One region of the Paenibacillus sp. GCM10027630 genome, then DNA from elsewhere that is predicted to be linked to it. Evidence: riboswitches for the same ligand, from Rfam matches in the RefSeq annotation. Region 1 holds a riboswitch; each other region holds the start of a gene.
What was found. Region 1 has a riboswitch for ZMP and ZTP ahead of ACFQ0C_RS34890 (DJ-1/PfpI family protein). Riboswitches for the same ligand answer to the same signal wherever they lie in the genome.

Region 1 (7,513 bases):
AGTAAAAGTAAGAATCATAGTTACAGTCAGAGCAAAGTAAGAATCATGGTCACAGTCAGAGTAAAGTAAGAATCATGGTCACAGTCCATAGCCACAGCCAAGTCATCACACACTGCGAGCCAGCTACTCCTCCACATAGGGAATAGTAAGCGGCCCCTGAGGAAGAATGGCTATGCTCATTCCTTCGCCATATATTTTCTGGAGCTCGGTTAATGTTTCCTCAATGCTGCTCATAGGCTTCAGCATGGATTTTTTGATTTCCTCATCCGTCAGCCTCGATTGTACATATACATCGGCCCACACTTGAATGACTGCCTGCTTCTGGACCTGCCATTGGTCGAACATTTGAAAATTCGGGTCCTCGATCATATCCAGCAGCTGCTGGGGTGTATCGGCCATTTGTAGAATTTTTGCATAGTTGCCGTGGTTAGGGATACCGTCAGAGCATTCAGCGGCGCAGAGGATTGCGCCTCCTTGCTTGACGATTTTATGCGCGGCACTCATGCCCTTAACGGCTTGATACAGGTTCTGATCAAGCGGATATCCAGAGTTCGATGTGATAACTACATCGAACCTTTCCTCGCAGCGAGCCATAGCATGCTGCTTCGTATAGGCGCAGCCTTCAGCATGCGCCGCGAACAGTTCGCCGGCAAAGACGCCGGTGATTTGCTTTTGCCCGTTGAGCGTGACGTTCAGCATGAAATCGGGCTTGCACATCAGGTTGATTTCGCGGGCCATCTCCTGCAACGGATTGTTGATCAGATTGCCCCAGGTGGACAAGGGGTTGCCGATCATCCGTGCATTGTGGAATGTCATAATCGTTTCCAGACCTGCGATTCCAGGCATGATCCCCTTGCATCCGCCAGAGAATCCGGCGAAGAAATGCGGCTCGATGAAGCCGGTGACGATACGGAAATCTGCCTCCACATAGGTTTTGTTCAAGTAGGCATCACAGCCGAACGAGCTCCGGCCAACCTTGACCAGTTCATCAGGCTCCTGACAATGATGATTAATTACCCGTACCTTGTCAACAATTGACTCACCCAGCATTTGTACGAATTCCTCGCGGGTTTGATCCCGGTGAGTTCCTGTTCCGTTGAGTATCGTTATCTGCTCAAGCGGAACATGAGGGAGCTCGCTAATAATCCATGGAACCAGCTTATCATTCGGGGTAGGCCGCGTAATGTCGCTTATGACTATGACGATCCGATCGGTTGCCTTTACCATCTCCCGTAAAGGTGGGGAGGCGATAGGCTGACGCAGTGCCTCAAGGACGGCCTGCTTCTCATCGGCCACGCCCGGTATGTCGTGCGGCTCCACAAGCACTGCATGATCGGGCACCTCAACAGATAAGCCATGCTTTCCATATAACAGCGTTGTTTTCAATGAAATCACTCCTTCTGTTGTTACTCTTTGCCGCGAAGCTGCTTATGGATCGCAGGGGCATATGTGCGCACAACCTGCTCGGCTGTCAGCTCCAGCAGCTCGGCTGCCCGCTCCATTGCTTCTTGCAGCGTCATCGGTCCGTTTACGATGCTGTGAACGCTCGTAATACCAAGGTCATGCAGCGAATCAATGCCTTTGCCTACCGAACCGGCAAGCGCAATTGTCGGTATGTTCAATTTTTTGGCTTCGAGAGCAATCCCCATCGGCGTTTTGCCGAAGGCGGTTTGGAAATCGATCTGGCCTTCACCGGTGATCACCAGATCCGCGCCCTTCAAGTGCTCGCGAAGCCCTGAATAGTGGATCACTACTTCGATGCCGGGTTTGATCGAGGTGGGGAAGAAGGCGAGAAATGCACCGCCGATTCCCCCTGCGGCACCGGCTCCGGGCAGGTCATGCACGCGGATACCGGTTTTTGCCTCAATGGTATCGGCCCAGGAGGCCATATTCCGCTCCAGCTCTTGCACGATGTCGGGCGTGGCCCCTTTTTGCGGGCCATATACATGGGATGCCCCCTTCGGGCCGATGAAAGGATTTTGCACGTCCGAGGCGATAAGGAAGCGGGATTCGGCAATACGCGGATCCCACGCGCTGTCGTCGATGGCTGCGATCTCGCTTAACGCGCCGCCGCCAGAGCGGACCGGGCTGCCTGCCGCGTCAAGCAGCCGCATTCCGAGCGCTTGCAGCATGCCAGCGCCGCCATCGTTGGTGGCGCTGCCGCCCAGCGCCAATATGAATTCGCGGCAGCCGGCGTCCAGCGCCTGCTTGATCAACTCGCCCGTGCCGTAGGTGGTCGCGATGAGCGGGTTGCGCTGCTCGGGGGTGATGAGATAGAGGCCGGATGCACTGGCCATCTCTATTACCGCCACGCGCTGCTCCTGCCCTATCAGGCCGTAGGCTGCTTCAACGGGCAAACCGATCGGGCCGGTTACGACGGCCTCTACTTTCCTGCCGCCTGCGGCATGGATGAGGCTGTCCATCGTGCCCTCTCCGCCATCGGCAACTGGCACTTTCACGGTATCTGCCTGCGGGAGATACCGCTTAATGCCCTGCTCAATAGCCGCTGCGGCATCGGCTGCACTAATGCTGCCTTTAAAAGAATCGGGAGCGATAATAATTTTCAATCGGAACGCCGCCTTCCTCTATTTTTTATCAGCAGCCCAGCTGAAATTCGCTGTAACTGCGCTTTCCATATACCGCTATTATATAGGAGGACAAATCAGAATGAATTGGTTATAATAAACAAAAATAAAGTGATGCCGATACATATTTTTATATTTAATAAACAATGAAAGATAGAGGTGATAAGAACGCTTACCAAAGATATAGCCGAGAGCATTGTGCGGGAGACGATGCATCGTTTGCACCGCAATATCAATATGATGGACATCGAGGGGAAAATAATTGCTTCCGGTGACAGCAAGCGACTGGGGGAGCGGCACGAAGGCGCGCTGGAAGCGATTCGTACGGGCAAACCTCTTGTTATTGATGAAGCGAACCGGGGACATTGGAAAGGAAGTCTGTGCGGGATTAATGTCCCCATCGTGTTTCGGGAGCAGATTGTTGGAGCTATCGGCATTACAGGACAGCCTGAGGAAGTTTCCGAATTCGGTGAAATCGTTAAGATGACAACGGAGCTGATGCTCAATCAGAGAATTTTGACGTCCCAGCAAGAATGGCGGAACCGCGCAAAAGAGGCCATATTGCAAGAGCTGGTTAAGATGGATTCGGATTTTGATAGAGTCGATGGTCATTTGCAGATGTTGGACCTTCGATTAAAGCCTTCTTATTATGCCTGTATTCTGGAAACGTATCAGGACATGGCTTATAACGAACAGCTTGTTAGAAAAATAGAGGAAATTGCCGGCGAGGGGCAGGCTTTGGCAAGCGTAGGCGGCGTTCACCAAATCATCCTTCTCCTGTACGGGATTACCGAGAAGAAAGCGGCGGATAAAAGGGAGCGGCTGAAGGAGATGCTGAATTCTTCGGGAATCTCATTTCGCATAGGGTATTCTCTGCCGACGAGGGATCGCACTGAAATTCCTGCTGCTTTTCGGGAAGCTGAATTTGCGTTGCAATTTGGGGAGGGCAAGAACGAGATGATGTCTTACGCTGGTTTCGAGCCTCGCGCAATTGTTATGCAGTCGGATGCGGGCAGTAAACACAGATTTGTGGAAAGGCTACTTGGAGAGCTGCCGGAGCCTCTCATTGAGACACTTGATGTATTTTTTAATTGCAGCATGAGCATCCAGGAAGCCGCGCAGTCACTTTATGTACACAGGAATACGATGATCTACCGGCTTAAGCGGATTAAGGAGCTTACGGGCTGTGACCCGCAAGTGTTCAAGGATGCAGCGGCGCTGCAGATGGCTATATGGATTGACTGGGAACGTAAGCATAAACAGAAGCAAAAAACGAATCGAGCTGAATGAATTTACAGATGCAGTGGGGCTCTGATTTGTTATTAATAATGTTTTTAATAAGGCAGCATAAAATAATATTGAAAAAACTGGGAAATTCATATAAAATCTTTCTAACAACTAAACGGTGGGTTACTGGCGTAAACGTGGATAACCACGAGGGAGCACACCGATAATCGGCCGTACGCCTGGGCAAAGTATTTGATCAATGATCAAGTGCTTTTTTTTGTTCTAGAGGTAGTTCAAATTTTTGAGCGCGCACTTTTATAAAAAACGAGAGGTCAGGTGTTCGTAATGAAAATGGCGTTTGTACTATTTGATCGGATGACAACATTGGATTTTAGTGGTTTTTTCGAAGCAATTACGTGGTTGAAGATGCTGAATGCAATGGATGATGTGTCGTGGCATCTCTGTTCTACAACCGAAGAAGTTAAGGACGATCGTGGCATGACAATAAAAATAAATCATGTGCAACCCGATCTATCTGCTTATGACTTGTTGTTTATCCCGGGAGGAATGGCCACGAGACAATTACAATTTGATAAGGATTTCGTAGCTTGGCTGCAAACAGCTCAGAATGTAAAATATAAAATTTCCGTTTGTACGGGAGCGCTGCTTTTGGGTGCGGCTGGGTTTCTAAAAGGAAAAAGAGCTACAACGAATCCATCAGCCTATGAGCTATTAGTACCGTATTGTTCTGAGGTGGTAAAGCAAAGAGTGGTGAGGGATGGAAATATTTTTACCGGTGGGGGAGTATCGGCGTCAATTGACTTAGGGCTGTATGTAATTGAATCTTTAACGAATACTGAAATAGCTAAGAAGGTACAGCAAAATATGGATTACCCTTATTATGAGACAGGCAGGTTGAATAACCTTGATAATCAGAAGGCTAACTAGTACTAGTATCGCAAGCGAAGACGGCCCCGTTAAGAGCACAAAAGACTACCGCCTTCATGGCGGTAGTCTAAGACATCAGAATTTCAATATCATATTGCTGAGCGATCTGTATTGGTAGCTTTGATGTATCAACTCAGGCTTCCGGTGTTTGTCTCCGGCACCCATGGCCAGGAATAGAGGCAGGAAATGCTCTTGATCCGGGGTAGCATCTTGGGCATGGGGAGCAAGTCGTTCATAGTCGAAGAGCGAGGCTGTATCCCAGCTTTGTATGTGCTGAATCATCCAATCATCGAATTCTTTGGCCCAGTCGTCAACGCGGTCCGGCTCGCGCAAATCCAGTTTACGGAAGTTGTGAACCGTGGCTCCACTTCCAATAATGACGATATTACGCTGTTCAGCGAGCACTGCTAATGCTTGGCCGATGCCGTACTGTTGAGCGGGCGGCAAATATGGATTCACTGATAATGTGATTACCGGAATGTCTGCTTCAGGGAACAAATGCTTCAGTATAACCCAAGCCCCATGATCCAAGCCTCGTGTAGTATCGTACTGTGAAGCAATTCCAGCGGATTCAAGCAGTGCGTGAACTTCCTCAGCAATTGCCTTCGAGCCGGCAGCCGGGTATTTCACTCGGAATAAGGCATCCGGGAAACCGCCGAAATCGTAGATCGTTTCATACGTTGAATCCGTATAGGTTAGCGATTGCTCTCTTTTCTCCCAGTGGGCACTGAACAAAATAACGGCCTCAGGCTTGCCGAGCTGTTCTCCCAACCGACGAATGTCTTGGGTGTAAGGGATGTCTTGAAGAGCGAGCATAGGTGATCCGTGGCCGATAAAATAAGATGCTCCCATTATTGTTGCCTCCTCACATGATATCGATTAAATCGATTCATACTAATCAATTCCAGTCAACTTCAATAGTACAAGTGGCCGTAGCTGTCTTACGCCTTCCGTGTAGACAAAATACGGTCGATCCCCCAACCCTTCGCAGGGTCAACGGTAAGGCTAAGCGCTGCCAGCATGTAGGCAAGCTCCAATTCAAAGCCAGCAGCCTGGCCGTTGCCCAAAAGTCCCATTGGAAGCTTCACGATGATGATAGCGCCCAGCATTAGTAGAACATACGCGATCGATATATAGCGAGTAGCGAAGCCTACGAGTAACGCGGCACCGCCAATTAACTCTAAATAAGCGACAATATAAGCAAAAAATCCCGGCAAGCCGATGCTGCTGAACCATTCTGCTGTATTGCCTAATCCCATTTGGAATTTAGCAATCCCATGACCAATAAACATAACACCTAATAGGATACGTACAATTGTATAAATAATACTGCTTCCTGAGCTCATTATTTTCTCCTCCATATAACTTTAAAATAGTAAGTTGATTACTTTAAATAAAATTTATCACAATGTTAGTATCGGTGTCAACATAAATATATGTAAAATATAATTAATATTTGTATTACTAATATTAATGGTGGTGGGGCAACTGGGCTGCAGCTGGGCTGCAGCTGCGATGAGCCCTGAAGAAATTTTGTGCGGAAGGTGCGGAACTACGAGTTCCGTTATTCCATGAACTGCCTCTAATCTAAGGTGATAGCGGAATTCGGAATTCCGTTATACTGGACGAATAGGAGCGCTATAAACAAAAACAGAGTGATAACGGAATTAATTCTTCCGTTATCACTCTGTTTTTTGGGCTTTCCTGGTATTAGAGGAAGAATTACTTCCTCTAGCTTTTCCAACAAGCGCGGACCCCAAAGCACGCGCCATGGCGTTGCATGGTGTCGGTAGAACCCTGCGGCTTCACTTACATGAAAGCTGTACTGGCGGGTGTGTAGAAGCATTTGCTGGTGATCTCCACTCAATTCTCGACTCGATGCCACAAGGTGCTTTTTTATAATACCAGACTTTATAAGTTTTCAGCGGAGCTGAACAAGTCTGATATTGCAAGAAAAGCTACAACTTAGACACGAATGTATCTTCCTCGAAAGGGCTTCGATCAGAAGCTTTTCTTATAGTTCAGCCTTTTCGGCTCTCATTATAGCTGGCGATCAATATTACGGCCGTTTCCTTACCTATATTGGTTACTTGGTGGGGAACGAAGGATTGCCAGGAGAAGGTATCGCCCTCTTCAAGGATATATTCATCCTCCCCTTGCTTTGCGAGAAGCTTTCCTTTTAGAACCAGATGGCATTCAACTCCCTCATGGACGCTTAATTCCAAGCTAGGAGGAAGACCCGGGGGCACCTCGATCAGCAGCATTCGAAGTCCGCCTTCTTCGCTGAGATGCTCTACTTTTAATTGGTCCTTGTACATGCTAAAGGTTCTTTCTTCCTTGCGTGTTACCTTCATTCGCTCCTCTTGCTTTAACAGGAGGAAGGCAAGAGGAACCTGCAATACTCCGGCAATTGAATCCAGGGTGGCTAAGGAAGGCGAGGTTTTATTATTTTCGACCAGACTCATAAACCCTTGTGACAGGCCGGTAGCTTCGCATAATTGCCCAATGGTAATGCCCTTCTTCTTACGGATCGTTCTTATTGTTGCACCGATTTCCATTATTCCAGCTCCATTTGTTTGAAAAATGTATCGTAGTTGCTTCCATCTTAGCGAAACCGCGGCAGGAAATCCAGAGCATGCTTTTTTTACACGCCAGAATTTATATGTTTCGGGGCTGCCCGCAAAGTATCTGAATCAACCTCGAAGCAAGACCCCACTTTGTGGGGATATTTTGTATCCACCCGTCACCTAAAT
Region 2 (7,513 bases), on a different contig from region 1:
GATTCCATCCGGCAGCATTCCTGCCATGCATACGAACGATAGTCTGCCTCGGGCTTGTTGGAACAAGCACAGTAGGCACTGATCCAATACCAGCTTGAGGTTCGTCACAAATACTGTGAACCCATTGCTCTCGGTGCATGAAGGCAAGCGTCTTCTCTCTTGTTTCTTCGGTAAACCAGCTTTGATTCCGAAATTCGAGGGCAACCGGATAGTTTTTCATGCGCTCCCTTACACCTCGAAGTATATCCACATTGCTTCGTGAGCAGTCAAACCAGGGTGGATATTGAAACAGCACAGCTTTTAACTTCCCGCTCTCCTTAACTGGACGAATCGACTCACAAAAAGCCTTGTACATCGAATCATCATCAGTGAACGGGTTTTTCCCTCTCAGATGTCCTGTCATACCTTGATAAGCTTTGACAACAAAGGAAAAATCCTGCGCTGTTTCATTCACCCAACGGCTGAATGTCTTCTCCTGCAGCACTGCATAAAAAGAACTATCCACTTCAACTACGGAAAAATGCCTGCTATATACCTTCAATTTATCCTCTGGCTTGACGGCACCCTTCTCATAAAGCCCATCATGATCTCCCCATCCTGCTAAACCGATACATATCATAGTCACACCCTCCTTAGCCGTGTATCCTTCTCTCTCCTGTTCTCTGTAGAAAAAAGCCGACGCATTTGCGCCGGCCCTATTTATTACAACGTCAATTAATAACTCAAACCAGGATACAGCGGGAATTGAGCTGTCAAATCCTTAACCATGCCGCGTACTTTTTCATGTACAGCTTCATCGGATGGATTCTTTAATGTCAACGCGATGATTTTGGCAATGACTTTCATCGCTTCTTGATCCATGCCACGGGAAGTTGCAGCAGGCGTACCAATACGAATGCCGCTTGTAATCATTGGCTTAGCTGGATCAAAAGGAATAGCGTTTTTGTTCACAGTAACGCCTACTTCATCCAACAAATGCTCAGCGTCTTTTCCACTGATGTTCAAGTTGCGAAGGTCAATCAGCATTAAATGGTTGTCAGTACCGCCGGATACCAGATTAATGCCTTCTGCTGTCAATGCCTCGGACAAAGTTTTAGCGTTATTCACAACATTTTGTGCATACGTTTTGAATTCCGGCTGCAAAGCTTCACCGAAGGAAACCGCTTTGGCTGCAATAACATGCATCAAAGGACCGCCTTGAGTACCCGGGAACACAGCTTTATCAATAGCAGCTGCCCACGGCTTGCGGCACAGAATCATACCGCCGCGAGGACCGCGAAGCGTTTTGTGTGTAGTTGTTGTTACAAAATGTGCGTATGGAACCGGGTTCGGGTGCAAGCCTGCTGCAACAAGACCGGCAATATGGGCCATATCAACAAACAACAAGGCGCCTACATCATTAGCGATGGAAGCCAAAGCTTCAAAATCGATAGTACGAGGGTATGCGCTCGCGCCTGCCACGATCATACGAGGCTTATGCTTGAATGCCAATTTGCGAACTTCATTATAATCGATATGAGCATCGCTTTCTCTAACGCCATATGCAACAAAGTTATACAAGATACCGGATGCATTCACTGGGCTTCCGTGGGTTAAGTGACCGCCATGCGCAAGGTTCATACCTAGAACCGTATCGCCAGGCTGCAAAGCTGCCAGATATACCGCCATGTTCGCTTGCGCGCCTGAATGGGGCTGTACGTTCGCGTGCTCAGCACCGAACAATTCTTTGGCACGGTCACGAGCAATATCTTCAACGATATCAACATGCTCACAACCGCCATAGTAACGCTTGCCTGGGTAGCCTTCGGCATATTTATTAGTTAACACCGTACCCATTGCTTGTAACACAGCTTCACTCACGAAGTTTTCGGAAGCGATTAATTCAATTTTGTCCCGTTGACGACCAATCTCCAAATTCATAGCCTCAACGATTTTAGGATCTTGCTTACGTAATTGTTCCACAATAAATTCCTCCTTAGGATGTAAACTTGATTATATTTGAATTGTATAAGTACGTTACTCGGATCCAGATACTCAACTGTAAGAGTCAACTGCAAGTATCGATATTCGTAGCACTACCCGAATGGGCCTTCGAATCTTCAGCAACCGCTGTGTAGACAGCTCGAGCCCCACCGATTAGTTTCGGTCTTGTATAAGCCATCTGTACAGCAGCATGGCCAATCATACGGATGGAAGGACGTACCGGAACGGCTACAGGCTTCAGATGCATACCTATCAGAGTCCCACCGATATCCACTCCTGCATGCGCCTGTATCGATTCCACCACGCAAGCCTGTTGAAGGTTTTTATAGGCATAGGATGCCATTGATCCCCCTGCCCGTGGTACCGGAACAACAGATACCTGCTCCAAGCGGTACTCTCGCATTGCTTCCCGCTCCACAACCAATGCCCGATTCAGATGCTCACAGCATTGAAAAGCGGGGTAAAACCCAAACTCGGCTCGCACGGCCTCGACAGCGGCGAACAGGTGCGAAGCCACCTCTTCCGTGCCGGAGGTGCCAATATGCTGACCCAACACCTCACTTGTGCTTGTCCCAATAACAACAAGCTGCCCCGCTTCAAGCTTTCCGACGTGAGCTAGCTCACGCAGTACTTGCTCGGCCAAAGGTCGGATTTGGCTCAAATCCAATCCAATTGCCTGATCCATAGTGCTGGCTGATTGATCTGTCTGGCTCATTGACTCCACCTCTTTCATCGGGCTGCCCGATTACGGATGAATCGCGTATTTATCTTCCAACGCTTTTACCTTGCCAATGCGGTTACGGTGACGCTCTCCATTAGAGAACTCCGTTTCCAGCCATATTTTCACGATTTCCTGTGCAACGCCGGGTCCAACCACACGTTCCCCCATGGCCAACACATTCGTATCGTTATGCTCTCTGGTCGCTTTTGCGGAGAATAAATCATGTACCAACGCACAGCGGATACCCGGAACTTTATTGGCAGCAATCGTCATCCCGATGCCGGTTCCGCAAATAAGAAATCCTTTGTCTGCTGCACCGGATACAACCTGATCGCATACAGCGATCGCATAGTCCGGATAATCAACGGAATCTGTACAATTACAGCCAAGATCCGACACTTGATGACCCAATGACTCAATAAATCCAATCAACTCATCTTTTAAACGAACTCCTGCGTGATCTGCTCCAATTGCAATTTTCAAAGCGATTCGCCTCCTGATTGTTGTTGATTTCATTATAACCGAAATCTGTCGGAAAAACGAAAAAAGAGCATACTGCGTGCTATGTACAGCACAACAATGCTCTTTGCCCAGGCGACCGGCCGTATGTCCCGATGCTCCACTGTGGTTAATCCCACTCGTCGCCAGTTACATCGGGTCCCTCTATATAAGCTATATCATAGCGGAAATAACTTTCTCTGTAAAGCCCAAAAATATTCGTGAAACGACCGGTAAATACGCCGAAACTCATCCCGTCACGTTGTTACATACTAACCCCCACGGAGCCTGCAACTAACCTTTCGCAGCCCGGAAAGATCGATGAAATCATGAAATAATGCACATCGCCGTTCACCTTAAACAAGAAGTTAGCTTAACTTACGAATCAGCTTGACCAAACAGCCCTCTATCTCTTCGGCACACTGCCGATACAGCATCACCGAGCCGCCAAAAGGGTCCGCAATATCATAATCGGGAAGCCCACGCTCCAACAGCTGTAACCTTGCACGCTCTTCCTCAGTCACTGGCTGAGACAATGCCCGCTTCACTTCAAGCTCTGCAACCAGACTCTCCAGCTCGACCAGCCGGTCTGCCGCTTCCGAGTCATCTACGAATTCTTTTAACGTGTAAATTTTATCGACGAACTGAGGAAACCGCTGAATAGCATGCTGCTTATGACCGGATGTCATTGTAAGCACCACATCGGCCCAATCGAGCAGCGCTCCCTTTAAGGAGGAAGAGGTCAACGATTCGTTAAAGCCTTTTTCCTTCAAAATGGCTGCCGCATTCCCGGATACGGGTGACCCATCATAGGCCGCCACTCCCGCCGAACGGACCTCTATATGCTGCAAACCGTGTTCTTCCAACATTCGGCGCAGTATTCCTTCCGCCATCGGACTACGGCAGGTGTTGCCGGTACAAACGAACAAAATTCGATTCATCGGAAATCCCTGCCTTCTTCATCAAGATGGGCTGCAATGAGCCTCACCCTTATTGTACCTCAAATGAATTGTTTTATGGAATCCTCAGCAATTTTTATGTGAGATCTTCTTAGACTGCTTGTTCAAGAGTGATGCAGATTGAGGCGGCAGTTCGTAGTCAAAATGCAATTTTGAACGGCCCCTATAGCAGAAAGTTGATTCCAAATGCCAGCAGGATCACACCACCCAGAGCCTCGCCATATTCACCTACCCAATGTCCTACCTTGCGGCCCAACATCAATCCGAATATCGACATTAACCCGCCAACCGCACCAAACAATATTACGGTCAAAATCATATCCCCTGCAAACATGCCGAGAGATACTCCTACGGAAAACGAGTCAACGCTAACGCTGAGAGCAAATAAAACCATTCCCCATGTCGTCTTGTGATCTATGGAGATTGCATGTTCACCTTTTAAAGAGCTGTACACCATATGTACACCAAGAAGCACAAGAAGAATACCGCCGGCCTTCGTAGCTACTCCTCCCAGAAGCAAACCTACATAGCCCCCAGTAAGCATACCCGCCAAAGGCATGACCATATGAAACAACGCAATCAGGAGGCTAAGCTTTATGATATGCAGCTTGCGTATTCCCCTCATCCCGATCCCAATTCCGAGTGATAGCGCGTCCAGCCCCAAGGCGACAGCCATTATCAACAGAGTAATCAGTTGGCCTATTATCAACGGCGATGCCCACTCCATCTTCCCCTCTACCCCCTGTCCCATTCCTAATCAACATATGCGGACAAGGAGGTAAACATACCTGAGATGGCGTTCGGAAAATGAGTGCATGCAGAACACAAGCCAATTATAACGGCTTTTCTTTGGCAAAAGTCAGCTTATACATGAATGACACGATCACCGGCTGCTTTGCGAAGCCGGTTCATAATAGCGGCCCCGAGCCCTGTTTCGGGGCATGCTTCGGCAACGATGAAGCCAACGCCAGCTTCATCGAAACCACGCAGCGCGGCGTACAACTCGTGCGCCACGCTTTCCAGGTCGCCAAGGCTGCCGCAGGCGACGACATGGTCCGCGCGCAGCGCATCAGCGTGCTCGCGATACGTGAGCACGCCTGTGCGTTCGCCGCGCGCGCGGGCTTCATCGAGCTCGCGCTGCAAGCGAGCGAGCACCCGTTCAGGGGCATCGCCCTGAACGAGGGTCATTACGCCGCGCGGCGCGTAATGCGTGTACTTCATGCCCGGCGCACGCGGCGCCTTGGCGGGTTCATGGTGCGCGGAGGCCTCGCGCACCTCTGCTTCAGGCAGCACCCGGCGCAGCTGGGCTGCCGTGACGCCCCCGGGCCGCAGGACGTGGAGTACGCCTCCGCCTCCGCTGCCAGCGGCTGCAGGGATGTACTCCACGACCGTCGACTCGAGCCCGACGCCTGTCGGCCCTCCATCGACGATGCCGTCGATACGGCCGCCCAGATCCTCCAACACATGCGCAGCAAGTGTTGGGCTCGGTCTACCCGAGCGATTGGCGCTCGGGGCGGCTACGGGACAGCCCGCAGCGGCAATGAGCTGCAGCGCCACGGGATGGTCGGGCATGCGCAGCCCGACTGTGCTGAGCCCCGCGGTCACCACCTCGGAAAGCGCGCCGGGCAAGACTGGCAGCACTACAGTCAAGGGCCCGGGCCAGAAGGCGTCCAACAAACGCGAAACGGCCTCATCGGGAGGAGCGGCCAGCTCTTCGATTTGAGACCGATTGGCTATATGTACAATTAACGGATTATCCGATGGTCTTCCTTTAGCTGAAAAAATCTTCATTACCGCGTCAGTTTGTCGTGCATCCGCACCCAGTCCATAGACGGTTTCAGTAGGGAAAGCAACAACACCGCCTTCGCGAAGCACCCTTGCTGCCTCTGCTAATTCCGCTGGCTGCGGCGAAACTGCCGAAACCTTCCAATTCACTGTCATCTTCAAAGCCCCATCCTTGTCATGAAATAGACTTTATGAACCCTCATTATTAGGCATTAGGCGAATAAAGAACCTAATTTTTTCAACATGTCCCAAAGAAAGAATCGGACTTCCGGCTGCTCAGCTGACGCTTGGATTCCATTAACAGCTTGTGCTTGACCGTCTTTTCCGCTTGCTTTGGCCGTTGCTTTTTTATCTATTGCGCCATCTGCTGCTTCTGTTTTATTTCCCTTGCCCGTTTGCATTTTTTTATCCTGTGATGAACTATTTTCTTTATTAACAGAAGCATTGAGCTCAGCGTCTGCAGCATTCGTTTTCTTAACAATCGCTTCCGAATTCACAAAGCATAGCGGGGGGAACAACACGCACCACCAATTTTGCCCTTCCGCCGTCCCAATGGATACACGAAGTGCTTCATAATCGCCTGCCGGGTATATTTGATTTCCATACATTTTGGCCGGAAAAGGAACTACTCCGAGCTCCGCCTCATAAGAATAGGAAAATCCATTCTGGCGCAGCGTTTTCCCTACCAATTCGTTTAACTCCGGCAAATGGTTGCGTACTATCACACGTGCTTCCTCAATACCTTGAGGCTCATCAACCCATTCGTTCATCTGTTCAACAATAGCATCGCGCACCTCGCGCTTGATCCATTGGTCGGCAGGCGAATCGGAATTGGCCAAAATACGCAGTCTAATCGATTGCTGTGGAATGACTTCGCCAGAGCCTTCTGAAGCTTGGTTTACCCCCGATGCCAAAACTACCCCTTGCTCACGATTCGCTTCCCAGCAAGTAATTAATAGAATAAGTGCAAAAATAATATAAACATAACGTTTCCATGAAGTCCGTTTTACCATAGCCAAGCCGCCTCTCCCGCATCGCTGCTAATCGATATCATAGTCCTAGTATGGTCCTATGCGAGAGAGTTTAAACCTAGCAATCTATTAAATTTAAAGGTTAATAAGTTAATAGATTGATTACTTATCTAGTATAACGAACAGCAATAACATGCCGTTCTATACCAGCCAAATCCGGTATAATCCGGATTTCATCCCATTCGGCGGCATCACTGAGCAGCTTCGCTACCGCCTGAGCTTGGCCAAGCCCCACCTCAAGCCCGACCAGCGCCGGCAGCGCCGGCAGCTCTTTGAGCTGTGCAGCCAACCGCCGGTACAGCACAAGCCCATCCGCCCCGCCATACAGCGCGGTGCGAGGTTCATGCAGCCGCACCTCAGGCTGTAGTCCCTCTTCATCCGCCTCCGGAATATACGGTGGATTAGACACCACTGCATCGAGCCGCAGTCCGCGCTCGATATAAGGCACGAGCAAGTCTCCTTCCATGAAGGCGACCCGCTCGCTAACCCCATGGCGCTCTGCATTCGCTCCAGCTACCGCCAGCGCAGCCGGCGAG
Region 3 (7,513 bases), on a different contig from region 1:
CATGTGGACGCATCCAAAGGAGTCGTGCAATGGGCCAAGGAGAATGTTCAATTATCCGGTCTGGGAGACCGTCCGGTGAGATTTATTACAGATGATGTATTTAAGTTCGTACAACGAGAGCAGCGCCGGGGAAGCCAGTACGATGCTATCATTATGGACCCTCCCTCTTACGGCCGCGGACCAAACGGAGAAACCTGGAAGCTTGAAACGAACCTGTTTCCATTTGTAGAATCATGTATGCAAATCATGTCGGACCGTCCGTTGTTTTTCCTTATTAACTCGTATACGACCGGCATTTCCGCGACGGTTTTGAAAAACATTTTGGCTTTGTCGCTTGGCAACAAATATGGCGGCAATATAACCTGCGGAGAAATCGGGCTGCCGATTACGGCTTCGAAGCTGATGCTGCCCTGCGGCATCCTGGGCCGCTGGGAGGCGTAGCCAATGGCTCAAGCCGCTCTTCCCTCCATCCCAGTTCTATACGAGGACAATCATGTCATAGTGATCGTCAAACCGGTGAACGTGCCGACACAGGAGGACGATTCCCACGATCCTGATCTTCTTACCATGATCAAGCAGGATCTCAAGCATCGGCATAACAAGCCGGGCAACGTATACTTGGGGCTGGTACACCGGTTAGATCGGCCTGTCGGCGGCGTCATGGTGTTCGCCAAAACCTCGAAGGCCGCATCCCGGCTCTCTGATGCGGTTAGGACACGTACGATCCGCAAGCATTATACAGCGGTCATCAACGGAAAGCCTAAACAGCCATTCGGTACGTTGACCCATTATTTGCTTAAGGATACTAAAACCAATATGGTATCCGCTGTACCTCCCGGCAAACCAGGAGCCAAAGAAGCCATATTGGATTACCGAGTGATAGACCATATGGATGGACTCTCACTCGTCGAGATCGAGCTGCATACCGGCAGATCGCATCAAATCCGTGTCCAATTCGCAACCATTGGCTGTCCCTTGGTCGGAGATCAGCGCTATGGAGCGCATCTAACCAAGCCCGGTCAGCAAATCGCTTTATGGTCAACCGAGCTCAGCTTTGAGCATCCGGTTACAAAAGAGACGCTGAGCTTTACCTCAGCGCCTCCTGCAGCATTTCCTTGGATAATGTGGAACGATCGCTTATAAGCGGTCGTTTTTTTATGTTTCATTGAAAGCCGTTGTATTTATACCGTCGAACGCAGCTGCTCATCGCTCGTAAACCACAGCTTATAGCTGATCATACTGAGGACAATACTTGACAACGCCGCTGCTGCAATAATCGTAAATACAATGAGTACCTGGTAACGCACCGCTTCTACCGGATTGGCTCCTGCTACAATCATCCCCGTCATCATTCCTGGCAGCTGCACAAGACCCATTGTCTTCATTCCATCGATAGTTGGGATCATGCTTGCCTTCACAGAGCGTTTTAACGATTCCTGAATAGCCTGACGCATTGTCGCTCCAAGCGAAAGCAAAGTCTCAATCTGCCCCCTCGACGTTTGGATCTCCCGTTTCATTTGGTTCAAATATAAACCGGATACAACCATAGCGTTGCCAATGATAATGCCGCTCACAGGTATGATATATTGAGGAGTCGGATCAATAATACCCAGTGTCAGCAGCAGTCCCATCGTTAGCCCTTCTGTGATCCCTATAGCCAGAATGATCCGCCATCGGATGCCTGCGACTCCTTTTGCCCGATGGCTTGCATTCCAAGCTGCAATAATAATCATGGCACATAAAATAAGGATTAAAAATGCCGGGTGGTTAGCATTAAAAACAAACTGCAGCAAATACCCTACAAGCAATAATTGAACGGCTGAACGAATCGTCCCTATAATAATATCTTTTTCTAAACCCAGCTTCTGCCACATGGACACAAGAATTGTAATAACGATAAAAACAAGAGTAAAGCCTAACGCAAGATTGGACATAATTAATTAGCTTCCTCCCGCGTAATTTGCAAAAACTGGCGGGCAATTTCAGATTCCGGGCTCGTAAAGAAATCAACGGTATCCTTCTGCTCCAGCAATGTTTGCTCTCCCATGAACCAAACGCGATCGCTTGTTAGTCGCGCTTGCTCCAAATCATGTGTTACCCAAATAATCGTGCTTTCTTCTTTTCTTTGCCATTCCATTAACAGCTCTTGAACCGCTATCTTACTATGCAAATCAAGAGAAGCGGTGATTTCATCCAATAGAAGCACTTCCGGCCTTAGCAGCATGGATCGTACCAAAGCTACCCTTTGCTTCTCACCACCGGAAAGATCGGCTGCTTGTTTATTCCAATCCATGCTGCCAAGTCCTACCTTGCCCATCAGTTCTACTGCCAGTTGATTATCAAACGGCTGGTTATGGATAAAGCTTGCTGCTCGCAAATTATCCTCCACACTACCCGATAGCATAACCGATAGCTGAGCCACATAGCTCACCTTCATTCTCCAAGCATGAGGACGCCATATGCTGGAAAGTCGCCCACGATAGCTTACAGTCCCCGCATCTGCTGTATCCAGCCTGCCCAGGATACGCAGCAGCGTGCTTTTCCCTTGCCCGGAGACTCCTAGCACTGCGATTATTGAAGGCTCCTCAATCCTCGCAGTAATCCCTTGAAACAAGGTTTTCGGTTTTTCTTGGAAAATGGATTTCTGTAAGCAATCCAGCTCTAGAATCGCGATCTCGCTCACGGATTCCCCTCCTATAAAAAAGATCCCTATAAATCATCGAGTTCAATTATACCTCACTTTTTAAAGTTTGGCTTATGAAACAACCTCTCTCGCGATTTAAGGCTGCTCCTCATGCTTTTCAGTATACATCTATACTGTAGGAATATGAGTCCTCTCGGCTGCATCAACGGTATGCTTAAGCAGCATTGCGATAGTTACGGGTCCTACACCTGCCGGTACCGGTGTAATCGCACTTGCATTTCGCAAGCATGCATCATAATCCACATCACCGATATTCCCTTTATTGTAACCGGCATCCATGACTACAGCTCCAGGCTTAATCCAGTCGCCTTGCACAAATTTGGGTCTGCCTACTGCTGCAACAACGATATCCGCTGACTTTACGATCTGATCCAGATGCTGCGTTTTGGAATGGCATACCGTTACCGTTGCATTCCGGTTCAACAGCATTAGGGATACAGGTTTACCGAGAATTGGACTTCTCCCGATAACTACAGCATGCTTGCCTTCGATAGAAATGTTATATGCATCTAATATCGCTACAATAGCTGCCGGTGTGCAGGATGGAAAGGCCCCAATTCCAAAAGCCGTCTGAGCGAAACCCAACGTAGTAACTCCATCTACGTCTTTATCGATGCTTATTGTATCGAAGGCTGCTCTTTCGTCAATAGGGGATGGAACCGGATGCTGCAATAAAATGCCATGGACAAGAGGATCATTATTGAGCTGTTGAATAACCTCCAGCAGTTGTGCCGTAGTGGTATCCTTGGCAAGCTGAATCCGCTTCGATACAATCCCAATCCTCTTGCATGCGTTTCCTTTCATTCTCACATAGGTTTCAGAAGCAGGATCATCCCCTACAATAACTGTCGCCAAGCAGGGGGTAACTCCTTTGTCTGCCAGCCGTTCAATCCTTTTAGTCAATTGTGCCTTGATGGTATCCGCTACTTGAGCTCCGTCTAATATAATGCTTTTTGTTGTCATGTTTTCCCAACCCTTCGTCTCGATTAAGAACAGAAAAAGGCAAGGGATATATGCTCCCTTACCTTTGCCCAGGCGTACGGCTCTGTACCCTATGTGCTCCCTCATGGTTCCCCATGCTCCGCCAGTCACACACAGCTTTCTTCGTTAAAAACAATTGTAACCTAATCTGGAAAAATAGCAACCCTCAAAAAATTTCAGCGACTTTTTGAACTCTCACTATTATGCATTCGCTACCTTGCCGAGAAGATAAACCAACAGCTGTTGATTATGTGAAGATATCCGGCTCAAATAGCTTTGCAGAAACCGTTCACGAATTTGCATTCCGCGCTCGCATTCCGCTCTTCCCTTCTCCGAGACCTGCACCCATACGATACGGCGATCCTTCTCATCTCGCTCCCGTGTAACCAGATTCGCCTTTTCCATCCGATCCAATAGTGTAGTAATCGCAGCAGGGGTTGTTGCTAGAAATTCGATAAAATCTGAAGGCTTCATTCGATCCCGGTTCAAAAGCAATTCTAAGACCGTTAACTGCCCTTCAGTTAAGGACGGCGCGAGCTCCGCATCCATATGGGTATGAAGATCCTTGGACAGCTTCCACCATAGCTTAGCAAATTCTTGGGTTACCACAGATTATCACTCCTGTTTTCAACTCCAAAATTTTTCCTCGTTTGTTATTTTTATTATATCACTACCTTTCTTACGTTTAAAGGTTAATATCATAAATACTTTAAGACATTAATCGATAAATAACAGGAACATTAGACTCGTTTCAACATATAATGCAGCATAGGTATTTGACTAGAGGCGGGGCTTGTCAATTCGTGTAAGGAGTGATTGGGAGATGGAAGATTGGAAACAGCTTATCGGGGAACAGGCATTACAATCAGGCATAATAAACGACCCACAATGGCTCGACCGATTGGACGAATCGATGCCGGTATGGGCCGTATTGAAATTATTTTTGGAATTTATTGAAAAACATGAAGCTCATTACAATAGCTACGATTAATTCAACTCTAATCGCTCTTCAACAAATCGGAAATCAGGTCTGGTTTATTAACGGTAACAACCTGTCTACCTGTTGATTTGCGCTGTTCTATCGGCGTTTTCTCTGAAGAAAATGAGATACGTTCACCACTTTGTAGGAATGCGGTAATCAGCAGCTCCTCTTTGACGATGAAGGCTTTCACAAGCTGATTGCCGTTAGGCTTCACGCGCTTGCCATCTCTGAATTCAAAGGTGACAATTCCCTTGCCTCCACGACCCTGAACAGGGTAATCAAGAACAAGCGAACGTTTCGCGTAGCCGAGGTCGGAAACAACAAGCAGTTCGCCTTCCTCCCCTTTGATCCATTCGGCGCTGATGACTTCATCATCATCCTTCAATTGAATACCACGAACACCGGCAGCCGCCCGTCCCATCGGGTTCACTTCCGTTTCCGCAAAGCGAATGGCCATACCTTGCTTGGATACGAGCATGATATCTTGATCGTTGCTGCTTAGACGTACTTCAAATATTGCATCGTTATCCCCGACCTTGCAACCTACAATGCCAATCGATCGGTTGGTGAAATATTCCTTGAGCTCGGTCCGCTTTACCTGTCCGCGTTTGGTAACAAATACGACCGACCGGCCAGGTTCTTCGAAATCCTTCACCGGGATCACATTGACGATCCGGTCATCTTTGGAAATAGGAATAACATTCACAATGGCTGTGCCGTTTTCCTTCCATTTGTACTCCTGAACCTGATGAACCGGCAGCAGATAAAACTGTCCCTTTTGCGTAAAAATGAGCAGATTCTCCAGAGTATTTACTTCCAGAAGGTAGCGTACATAATCGCCATCCTTGAGACCTGTTTTCTCAATTTCCCCGCCTGATCGAATAAAGGACATCTTGCTTGTCCGCTTAATGTATCCTTCATTGGATAAGGTAACATATACATCTTCAGCGCTTACCATAACCTCAAGGTTAACCTTGAGCTCATCCACCTCATCTTGAATGTCAGATCGGCGGTCTACGCCATATTTATTGCGAATTGCTGTCATCTCATCCTTGATAACCGATAGCAGCTTCTTTTCACTGTTCAAGATGGAGTTCAAAAGTGCTATCGTTTTTTGGACATCCTTAAGCTCCTTCTCGATGGAGTGGATTTCCAAATTGGTCAAACGATACAGCTGCAAGGTCAGAATGGCATCGGCTTGACGCTCTGTAAAGCCGAACATAGCAACCAAGTTATTTTGTGCATCCAACCGGTTTTTAGATGCCTTGATCGCTGCTATAACCTCGTCCAAAATGTTTAATGCCTTGGCCAGCCCTTCCAGCACATGCGCCCGATCCTCAGCCTTGTCCAGGTCATAGCGTGTACGATGCGTCACTACTTCCTTCTGATGTTGAATGTAAGCGTGAATAATATCCTGTATGCCCAGCTGCTTAGGAGTTTTATTAACAATAGCAACCATGTTGAAATTATAAGTAACCTGAAGATCGGTTTTTTTCAACAAATAAGCAAGAATACCTTGTGCATCCGCCTCTTTCTTCAGTTCGACAACGATTCGCAAACCTTGACGTCCGCTTTCGTCCCGTACCAAGGCGATGCCTTCAATTTTCTTCTCAATCCGTATATTTTCCATAGCCGTAACTAGACGTGATTTGACGACTTGGTAAGGAATTTCAGAAATGACGATTTGTTGAAGCCCGCCGCGCATATTTTCAATCTCTGTACGAGACCGGACATAAATCCGCCCTTTTCCTGTGCGATAAGCTTCACGAATGCCATCGGAGCCCATAATGATACCGCCGGTCGGGAAATCCGGTCCTTTGACGATCTGCATCAGCTCTTCAAGCTCCATACCTGGCTTGTCGATCATGGCTATACATGCATCGATTACCTCACGAAGGTTATGAGGCGGTATTTCCGTTGCAAAACCGGAGGAGATGCCGCTAACTCCGTTAACCAATAAATTCGGATAACGCGCCGGCAGAACCACAGGCTCCTTGGTCGTATTGTCGAAATTATCCTTAAACAGCACTGTACGTTTTTCAATGTCACGTAGCAGCTCCATAGCAATTTCGGACAACCGCGCCTCGGTATAACGCATTGCTGCAGGAGGATCATCATCTTGTGATCCCCAGTTTCCGTGACCATCGACCAATGTATGCCCCATCTTCCAAGGCTGCGCCATCCGTACCATTCCATCATAGATTGACGAATCTCCGTGAGGATGGTAATTACCCATTACATACCCGACTGTTTTGGCAGACTTGCTGTAAGGCTTATCAGGCGTATTGCCAGCATCGTACATAGCATATAGAATACGACGCTGTACAGGCTTCAAGCCGTCCCGCACATCAGGAATCGCGCGGTCTTGTATAATGTATTTGGAATAGCGGCCGAATCGGTCTCCAACTACTTCCTCCAAAAATGCAGGTAAAAAATTTTCCAATATTGTCACAGTTTATCTACTCCTCGAACTCGGTAAAGTCGACATTCTCGATAATCCAACGCTTGCGCGGGTCTACTTTATCACCCATCAGCGTAGATACACGCCGTTCAGCTTTTGCCGCGTCCTCAATCTGCACCTGCAGCATCGTCCTTGTCGCTGGATCCATGGTTGTCTCCCACAGCTGGTCAGGATTCATCTCACCCAAGCCTTTATAGCGCTGCAATTCGATATTTTTGCCCAATTCCTTTGTCAGCTTATTCAGCTGTTCATCGGTCCAAGCATAGTTAACCGAGCTGTTTTTGCCAGCTTTTTTGGTTACTTTGTACAATGGCGGTTGAGCGATATAAACCTTCCCAGCATCTATTAATGGCTTCATATAACGATAAAAGAAGGTAAGGAGCAG
Region 4 (7,513 bases), on a different contig from region 1:
AAGGTGTCTTTCCCTTTGTAAATAGGGGAAAAGACACCTTTTTAAAACACAGTTACATAAAAGGGGAGCTGAAAATGAGATATGAGCTGATTCATTTATTGTCTCATCTGGAAGACGAACAAATCATGGCGTCCATTATCCAAAGCTTAAATACCGAAGACTTCGAAACATTCGTTTGCTACCTTGATTATACGAAGCCTGATGTACGGGAGCGTTGGTTGGAGTTGTGTAACAAAATTCTTCGCTTGGAGTAAGTCACGACCTCGACTTCTCATACGAAATATTTAGCAATGAGTAAAGCGATGATCCTTAATCCATTCAGAGGCAATCAAATATACATGGTCTTTCATAAATGGACTAAACGTTGGGTCATTCATTATCTCAAGCTGCTTCGGAATCGTATGTACCAGCATAACAGCATTGGTTTCAAATCCATCCGGTAACTCCCTAAGAATACGAACCTTTGATATATATATATTTTTCACAAATACAAGACGGGTCTTTTCATAAATTAAATATTGGCCAATTCTTTCAATCGAATCGAGTTCTCCTCCAGTCTCTTCATACATCTCCCTGATAACAGTTTGTATAATAGACTCGCCTTCTTCCCTATTCCCTCCAGGTAATTCCCAACCGCGAGAATGATGTCGAACAAGTACCAATTTACCTCGGTAGAAGGCGAATATCAGCACACAATTAGCTTCTTCAACTAGAGGTTCCTTTGATAGGATTATATTTTGATCGGGCAACGCACCTGGAAACTCATAATTCATTATTACCACCAACTTGTTTTTTGTTGTTTATATGTTCTTTCCCATTCTGCTCCTTACGATAAGTCAACACTCTGGATTTCGTTCTCATCTCATCATATTCACCCTCTGCGGTTGAGTCCCAAATAACCCCTCCACCTACACCATAGACCGCCAGCTGCGTATGCGTATCCACAAGAACTGTGCGAATTGCTACGTTAAACGTGATGCCTTCACCTGGTACCGCAAGCCCAATAGCACCGCAATAGATGTGTCGTGGCTCCTTTTCCAAGGATGAGATGATTTTCATAGTAGATATTTTGGGAGCCCCGGTTATAGATCCGCAAGGGAACATAGCCTGAAATACATCGAATAAGCTGCTCCCAGCTTTTGTATTCGCTTCTACGGTTGAGGTCATTTGGAACAGGGTAGGATATTCCTCGATTTCAAACAGCTTCGGAACCTTTATAGTGCCTGTCTTAGCAATTCGGCCTAAATCATTTCGAAGTAGATCTACGATCATCACATTCTCTGTCCGGTTCTTCTCGGATTCGAACAAAGCCTTTCTGCTCTCCGATTTGGGAATAGTGCCTTTCATAGGCTTTGTACGAATGACATCCCTATCCCAATGAAAGAAAAGCTCGGGTGAAACAGACAGGATCCGATAACGCCCTACATTTAAATACGCGGAATAATTAGTTTGCTGGACATCTCGCAAATCTTCGTAATAGGCAAAATCATCTCCAGTAAGTTTAGCATGCAGTCGCGTCGAATAGTTGACTTGATATGTCTCTCCTCGAGCAATCGCCTCATGAATCGTTTCAATGTTGTTTTCATATTCCACACGACTAGTGCTTTCACACCAATCTGATACGAAATACAACCCCTTCTCATTTATATCTTCTTCTATTGGTTTTTCGTAGACACCGAACCACACTAAAGGAAATTCTGCAGCAGGCTCACAAATGCTGAGATTTCTCTCGAAAGCGGGCGCGCATTCATAAGAAACATAACCAGCCACATAGAACTGCCCATCGATAGCTTCCTGTACCTTCTCGAATATCCCCTTAACGTTTTCCAATTTGTGAGTTTGCCAAACCTGCAGAGGTTTCTCAAATTTCAATCTCTTCTGATTAAAATCAATGATAATGTTGGATTCGTGTTTCACATGCTACACTCCGCTCTTATTCAATTGGTCTTACAAACCTTTATAGGAGTCTGTTTTGTATAAACTCCAAGGTTAATACCAAAGGGTACGATTTCCTCAATCCAGTTCACAGCTGAAGAAAAATCTTTGAAATAGTCCATGTATACATCCCTCCCAGAATTAAAAAAAAGCATTTGATCCACAGATCAAATACTTTGCCCAGGCGTACGGCCATATATTATGTGCTCCCTCGTGGTTCACCACGTTTACGCCAGTTACACATATTAAATTTATCCGAATCGGATATTTTATTTAAAGGTCTCGCTTTGCTTCCAGAAAAAAGTATTGGCAGATTTAGTAGCTTAAGCCCGGATAAAGCGGAAATTGTGCTGTTAAATCTTTTACCATGCTTCTTACTTTTTCATGTACTGCTTCGTCTGATGGATTTTTTAATGTCAAAGCAACGATTTTCGCAATGCTTCTCATAGCTTCCTGATCCATTCCACGGGCAGTAGCAGCCGCTGTACCAATTCGAACTCCACTTGTAATCATCGGTTTAGCAGGGTCAAAAGGAATTGCATTTTTGTTCACCGTTACCCCTACTTCATCCAACAAGTGTTCAGCATCTTTACCACTGATCTGGAGGCTGCGAAGGTCAATCAGCATCAGATGGTTATCTGTGCCTCCTGATACAAGATCGACGCCTTCAGCCAGCAGTGCTTCAGACAAGACTTTTGCATTATTAACAACGTTTTGAGCATATGTTTTAAAGGACGGTTGAAGCGCCTCGCCGAAAGCAACAGCTTTAGCAGCAATGATATGCATTAAAGGCCCGCCTTGAGTACCAGGAAATACTGCTTTATCTATCGCAGCTGCCCATGGCTTACGGCAAAGGATCATACCGCCGCGAGGACCGCGAAGCGTTTTATGAGTAGTTGTTGTTACAAAATGCGCATGTGGCACTGGATTCGGGTGCAAGCCTGCTGCAACAAGCCCAGCGATATGAGCCATGTCTACAAAGAATAACGCGCCTACATCATTGGCGATAGCAGCCAACGCTTCAAAATCGATGATGCGCGGATATGCACTGGCACCAGCCACGATCATACGAGGCTTATGCTTGAATGCCAGTTTGCGAACCTCGTTATAATCAATATGCGAATCGCTTTCTCTTACGCCATAAGGAACAAAGTTGTACAAAATTCCAGAAGAATTAACAGGGCTGCCATGAGTCAAGTGACCGCCATGCGCCAGGTTCATGCCTAGAACCGTATCACCAGCCTGCAGCGCTGCAAGATATACTGCCATGTTGGCTTGTGCGCCTGAATGGGGCTGTACGTTAGCATGCTCAGCACCAAATAATTCTTTTGCACGGTCACGCGCGATGTCCTCTACGATATCTACGTATTCGCAACCACCATAGTAACGTTTACTTGGGTAGCCTTCTGCATATTTATTGGTTAGAACCGTTCCCATCGCTTGCAGCACAGCTTCGCTAACGAAGTTCTCAGAAGCGATCAATTCGATTTTGTCGCGTTGACGGCCAATCTCCAGATTCATAGCCTCAACAATTTTGGGATCTTGTTTTCGTAATTGCTCCACAATAACGTTCTCCTTAGAATAGGTTGGTTAGTTTTGGGTCTATATTAAAGCAGCATGCTTCGAACGAGCAATTTTTGTCGCTTCCACCATATTGCGTAAAGAAGCAGCAGTCTCTTCGAGTCCGCGTGTTTTTAGCCCGCAATCCGGATTAATCCAGAATAGCTTGGGATCCAACACACGCAAGGCGCGTTCAATCATGCTCGTCATCTCCTCCACACTCGGAACGCGTGGACTGTGTATATCGTATACGCCTAAGCCGATGCCCAGCTTGTAGGTATTCAACTCGAAGCTATGAATCAATTCACCATGGCTACGGGATGTTTCAATAGAAATGACATCGGCATCCATCGCTTCGATCGAATCAATCATGTCATGAAATTCGCAATAGCACATATGCGTATGAATTTGTGTTGTTTCCTGTACGGTACAGGTGGCGATGCGGAAAGCCTTGACCGCCCATGCCAGATAACCGGCTTGCTCCTCTTCCTTAAGCGGCAGTCCTTCGCGAACTGCAGGCTCATCCACCTGAATCATACCAATGCCTGCCGACTCAAGTGCCTCCACTTCTTGTCTAAGCGCATAGGCCAATTGGTAAGCGATTTGTTCACGAGGGATGTCATCGCGGACAAACGACCAGTTCATAATGGTAATCGGTCCAGTCAGCATGCCTTTAACAGGACGATTGGTGCGAGACTGGGCATACTTGGTTTCTTCGACAGTCATTTCCCCTGTAAAAGCTACATCCCCGAATATAACCGGAGGCTTCACACAACGGGAACCGTACGATTGCACCCATCCGTTTTGTGTGAATGCAAAACCTGCGAGCTTTTCGCCGAAAAACTCGACCATATCGGTTCGCTCAAATTCCCCATGAACGAGAACGTCTAATCCGATTTCCTCCTGGAGCTTGATCCAGATATCGATTTGCTCCCGGATGAACGCAGCATACTGCTCATTGTTCCACTCGCCCTTGCGCCACAATTGACGCGCCTTACGAACTTCCGCAGATTGCGGGAAGCTGCCAATGGTCGTTGTAGGAAAAAGCGGCAATTCCCATTTGGATTGTTGAGCAGCATAACGCTCGGCAAAGGGACGGGAACGTTCCGGCTGCTGATTACTAAGTGAAGCGACAGCTTGCTGGATACTGCTGCGATTGCGCTCTTCCGACTGCTGAAGTGCCTGCAAGTCACGATCACATTTTTCCAGCTCTTCTATGATCCCCTCACTGCCTGATGCTATTGCTTTCGTAATAAGCACAAGCTCATCAAGCTTTTCATCCGCATAGGCAAGCGCATTTTTTAGTTCAGCTGTGAGCTTAGTCTCCCGTTCTGTAGTTACCGGAACATGAAGCAAGCTGCATGATGATTGAACAATTAGATTTTTGGCCGTCACTAGTTCAGTGAGTTCTTCAAGCAGTCCGAGTTTCTCCTGAAGGGACGCCTTCCAGATACCGCGACCATCGATCACTCCGGCACCTAAAACCTTGTCCGCAGGAAATCCGAGTTCTTTAATCAACTGTAAATTACCTGAGAGGCCATGAACGAAATCCAGTCCGATTCCTTTGACTGGTAGTGAAACCACGTCAGAATAGTGCTCTAAGGATTCAAAATAGGTTTGCAGCATAATGTTCAGTGTTGGCACTGATGCCGCAAATGTTGTATAAATGGTTTTTAATCTCTCAATGTCAGCATCGCTTAGCTTCGTTACGAGAATTGGCTCATCTATTTGTACCCATTGAACCCCTTCCTCTGCAAGCTCTTGAAGGATCTGTACATAAAGTGGGAGCAGTCGACTCAACCAAGCATCTGTCTCTGATGCACTGTATCCTTTGGATAATTTTAGAAAGGTCAAAGGTCCGACGATAACCGGCTTTCCTTCGATCCCGAGCTTTTCTTTAGCTTCCCGATATGCTGTAAGAGGCTTGTTCTCGGTAATGGACGGTGTTACGAGGGCTAGTTCAGGCACGATATAGTGATAATTGGTGTTAAACCACTTGGTCATTTCGCTTGCGGCAGCATCCTTCGTTCCCCGGGCGACACCGTAATAGACAGATAAGGGCACGACGCCTCCCTCAAAAGCAAAACGTTCTGGTATTATACCGAACATCGCAGCTGTATCAAGAATATGATCATAATAACTGAAATCATTGACTGGTATAAGATCGATGCCCTTCTCTTGCTGCTTGCGCAAATGATTAAGACGGATCTCCTGGAGCTGAAGCTGAAACTCCGATTCTCCAAGCTTGCCTGACCAGTACGCTTCTAACGCTTTCTTCCATTCTCTATCAGCACCTATACGTGGATAACCCAATACACTACTTACTGCCATCTACAAAAACTCCTCTACAATTTGTTATAAAGAAAGATATCATAGATCAGCCGATATAGTGTAACTGGATTAAACTATATCTAGATATAGTTAATAGCTATATCTAAGTTTTATTAGTATGCAGCCCTTTACTTGAGTAAGCAAAAAAAAGAGCTGCCTCGTGGCAACTCCTTCACTAATGTGTAACTTGAAGGTCTTTTTCTATGTGGGCTCCTAGTCTAAAGATCAGGTGACTAATCTTGATTTATTCATCTATTTTGGGCGGTTGGATGAGACTTGAAGCCGTTCCTCATCAATGAATTGTAAGATTGTATCATTCACAAAAACGGGGTTTTCTCTAATCATATGAGGTCTATGGCTGCAACTAGGTACTATTACATATCTAGAGTTAGGAATAAGGTCAGTAACCCGTTTTAAATCCTCTTCAGGTGCAAACGGGTCATATTGTCCAGCTAAAAACAATGTTGGGCAGTTTATGCTGCGTAATTCTTCGTTGCTAAGTTGGGGGAACATTCTCCAATCATATACTTTTTGCCGTAAGAACTCTTGCCAATTTCCACGATGTGCCTCCAGATGCCTTTCTTTCATCAAATTGATAAAGTCATAACGACCGTTTTGTAAAAGCCATTCCGGTTCAAATTCCTCGGATCCCATAGAGGCTACAAAGCCACTCTGACCAATTGAAGTCAAAGATGCAATTCTATGAGGTTGTGCTACAGCACAATGTAGTGCAACACCTCCTCCCATACCATATCCGATAACATGTGCCGTAGGAATCTGTAGTTGATCCATAAATGCAAAAATGTCTTTAGAATGCTGAGGAGTACTCCATTCAAGGCTGTTGCTCCTCGTTCGACCATGTCCTCGGAAATCTGGAAAAAAACATGTGTACTTACTTTGGAAGTCAAGCATTTGACTTGCAAAAGCTAATATCCCTCGCGAAAACCCACTATGTAAAAATATCACAGGGTCACCAACACCCATTTGTTCATAGAACATTTCCATGTTATTACATTCTAAATGTGGCATCTGTATTAAAACCCTCCTATTTTCTTACAATTAGAGTCCCTATTGTTTCCATATTAACAAACATATGTTCTTGTGTAAATGATTTCTATTGAAGTGTCCTGCCCTTTCATATTAGGAGTTGTCCGTATCGATTCCACGGTAGCCTCGTTATTTGAACTCTCGTTTCCCCTTAGAATTTAAAAAAGCCCGCTATTTGCACGGACTTTATTATATTCGGACTATGTTCTATCACGCACGTATCATATCTAGTCGATTTGTTTGAATGGTTAAACCATTTATTTTACAGATCCATTTTTTACAGATCCATTTATTATAGACTCATAATCATCAAGCCCTGATGCCATCAGCCATTTCCTATTTACATATTCAATTTTTATTGTCAATGTACCAAAGGGCTCGTCAAGTACTATAGTATCTATCGTAATTTCTACAATATTATTTTCTTGACTTTTTATCTTGGCGGTATCAATTAAAAATTTTTCTGCCCATCCGTGGCCTCCACTCCTTGTGTTTACATAAAGCTTACCTTCATAATCCTTATAAAGAGGAAGACCTATATCTTGCGATTCCAGATAATGGCTATAAAATAGCTTTTGAGCGATATCTTTTGTAAATGCAGCCCCTCCCTCCATACATTTGGTAGCGGATAACTCTACAC

Region 2: linked by a shared signal. The riboswitch ahead of rpiB (ribose 5-phosphate isomerase B) and the one ahead of ACFQ0C_RS34890 (DJ-1/PfpI family protein) in region 1 are both predicted to bind ZMP and ZTP.
Region 3: linked by a shared signal. The riboswitch ahead of ACFQ0C_RS32795 (bifunctional 5,10-methylenetetrahydrofolate dehydrogenase/5,10-methenyltetrahydrofolate cyclohydrolase) and the one ahead of ACFQ0C_RS34890 (DJ-1/PfpI family protein) in region 1 are both predicted to bind ZMP and ZTP.
Region 4: linked by a shared signal. The riboswitch ahead of pabB (aminodeoxychorismate synthase component I) and the one ahead of ACFQ0C_RS34890 (DJ-1/PfpI family protein) in region 1 are both predicted to bind ZMP and ZTP.

The regions. Positions count from the first base shown of each region.
Region 1 is NZ_JBHTGY010000094.1:287-7,799, forward strand. It holds gene larA (nickel-dependent lactate racemase) at 124-1,386, opposite strand; gene ACFQ0C_RS34880 (glycerate kinase family protein) at 1,407-2,567, opposite strand; gene ACFQ0C_RS34885 (CdaR family transcriptional regulator) at 2,745-3,875, shown strand; ZMP/ZTP riboswitch at 3,985-4,064, shown strand; gene ACFQ0C_RS34890 (DJ-1/PfpI family protein) at 4,158-4,760, shown strand; gene ACFQ0C_RS34895 (DODA-type extradiol aromatic ring-opening family dioxygenase) at 4,836-5,612, opposite strand; gene ACFQ0C_RS34900 (DoxX family protein) at 5,702-6,106, opposite strand; gene ACFQ0C_RS34905 (helix-turn-helix domain-containing protein) at 6,782-7,318, opposite strand.
Region 2 is NZ_JBHTGY010000057.1:81,638-89,150, reverse strand. It holds gene ACFQ0C_RS28175 (DUF72 domain-containing protein) at 1-619, opposite strand, end outside; gene glyA (serine hydroxymethyltransferase) at 715-1,962, opposite strand; gene ACFQ0C_RS28165 (TIGR01440 family protein) at 2,048-2,698, opposite strand; gene rpiB (ribose 5-phosphate isomerase B) at 2,729-3,187, opposite strand; ZMP/ZTP riboswitch at 3,286-3,366, opposite strand; gene ACFQ0C_RS28155 (low molecular weight protein arginine phosphatase) at 3,571-4,143, opposite strand; gene ACFQ0C_RS28150 (manganese efflux pump MntP) at 4,325-4,888, opposite strand; gene ACFQ0C_RS28145 (L-threonylcarbamoyladenylate synthase) at 5,026-6,102, opposite strand; gene spoIIR (stage II sporulation protein R) at 6,159-6,959, opposite strand; gene prmC (peptide chain release factor N(5)-glutamine methyltransferase) at 7,084-7,513, opposite strand, start outside.
Region 3 is NZ_JBHTGY010000085.1:17,425-24,937, forward strand. It holds gene ACFQ0C_RS32775 (class I SAM-dependent methyltransferase) at 1-441, shown strand, start outside; gene ACFQ0C_RS32780 (RluA family pseudouridine synthase) at 445-1,143, shown strand; gene ACFQ0C_RS32785 (ABC transporter permease) at 1,182-1,934, opposite strand; gene ACFQ0C_RS32790 (ABC transporter ATP-binding protein) at 1,937-2,683, opposite strand; gene ACFQ0C_RS32795 (bifunctional 5,10-methylenetetrahydrofolate dehydrogenase/5,10-methenyltetrahydrofolate cyclohydrolase) at 2,813-3,667, opposite strand; ZMP/ZTP riboswitch at 3,727-3,806, opposite strand; gene ACFQ0C_RS32800 (MarR family winged helix-turn-helix transcriptional regulator) at 3,887-4,294, opposite strand; gene ACFQ0C_RS32805 (hypothetical protein) at 4,509-4,676, shown strand; gene gyrA (DNA gyrase subunit A) at 4,684-7,119, opposite strand; gene parE (DNA topoisomerase IV subunit B) at 7,127-7,513, opposite strand, start outside.
Region 4 is NZ_JBHTGY010000040.1:34,284-41,796, forward strand. It holds gene ACFQ0C_RS21620 (hypothetical protein) at 75-254, shown strand; gene ACFQ0C_RS21625 (NUDIX domain-containing protein) at 285-773, opposite strand; gene pabB (aminodeoxychorismate synthase component I) at 763-1,917, opposite strand; ZMP/ZTP riboswitch at 2,107-2,185, opposite strand; gene glyA (serine hydroxymethyltransferase) at 2,251-3,498, opposite strand; gene metE (5-methyltetrahydropteroyltriglutamate--homocysteine S-methyltransferase) at 3,538-5,826, opposite strand; gene ACFQ0C_RS21645 (alpha/beta fold hydrolase) at 6,079-6,855, opposite strand; gene ACFQ0C_RS21650 (hypothetical protein) at 7,131-7,513, opposite strand, start outside.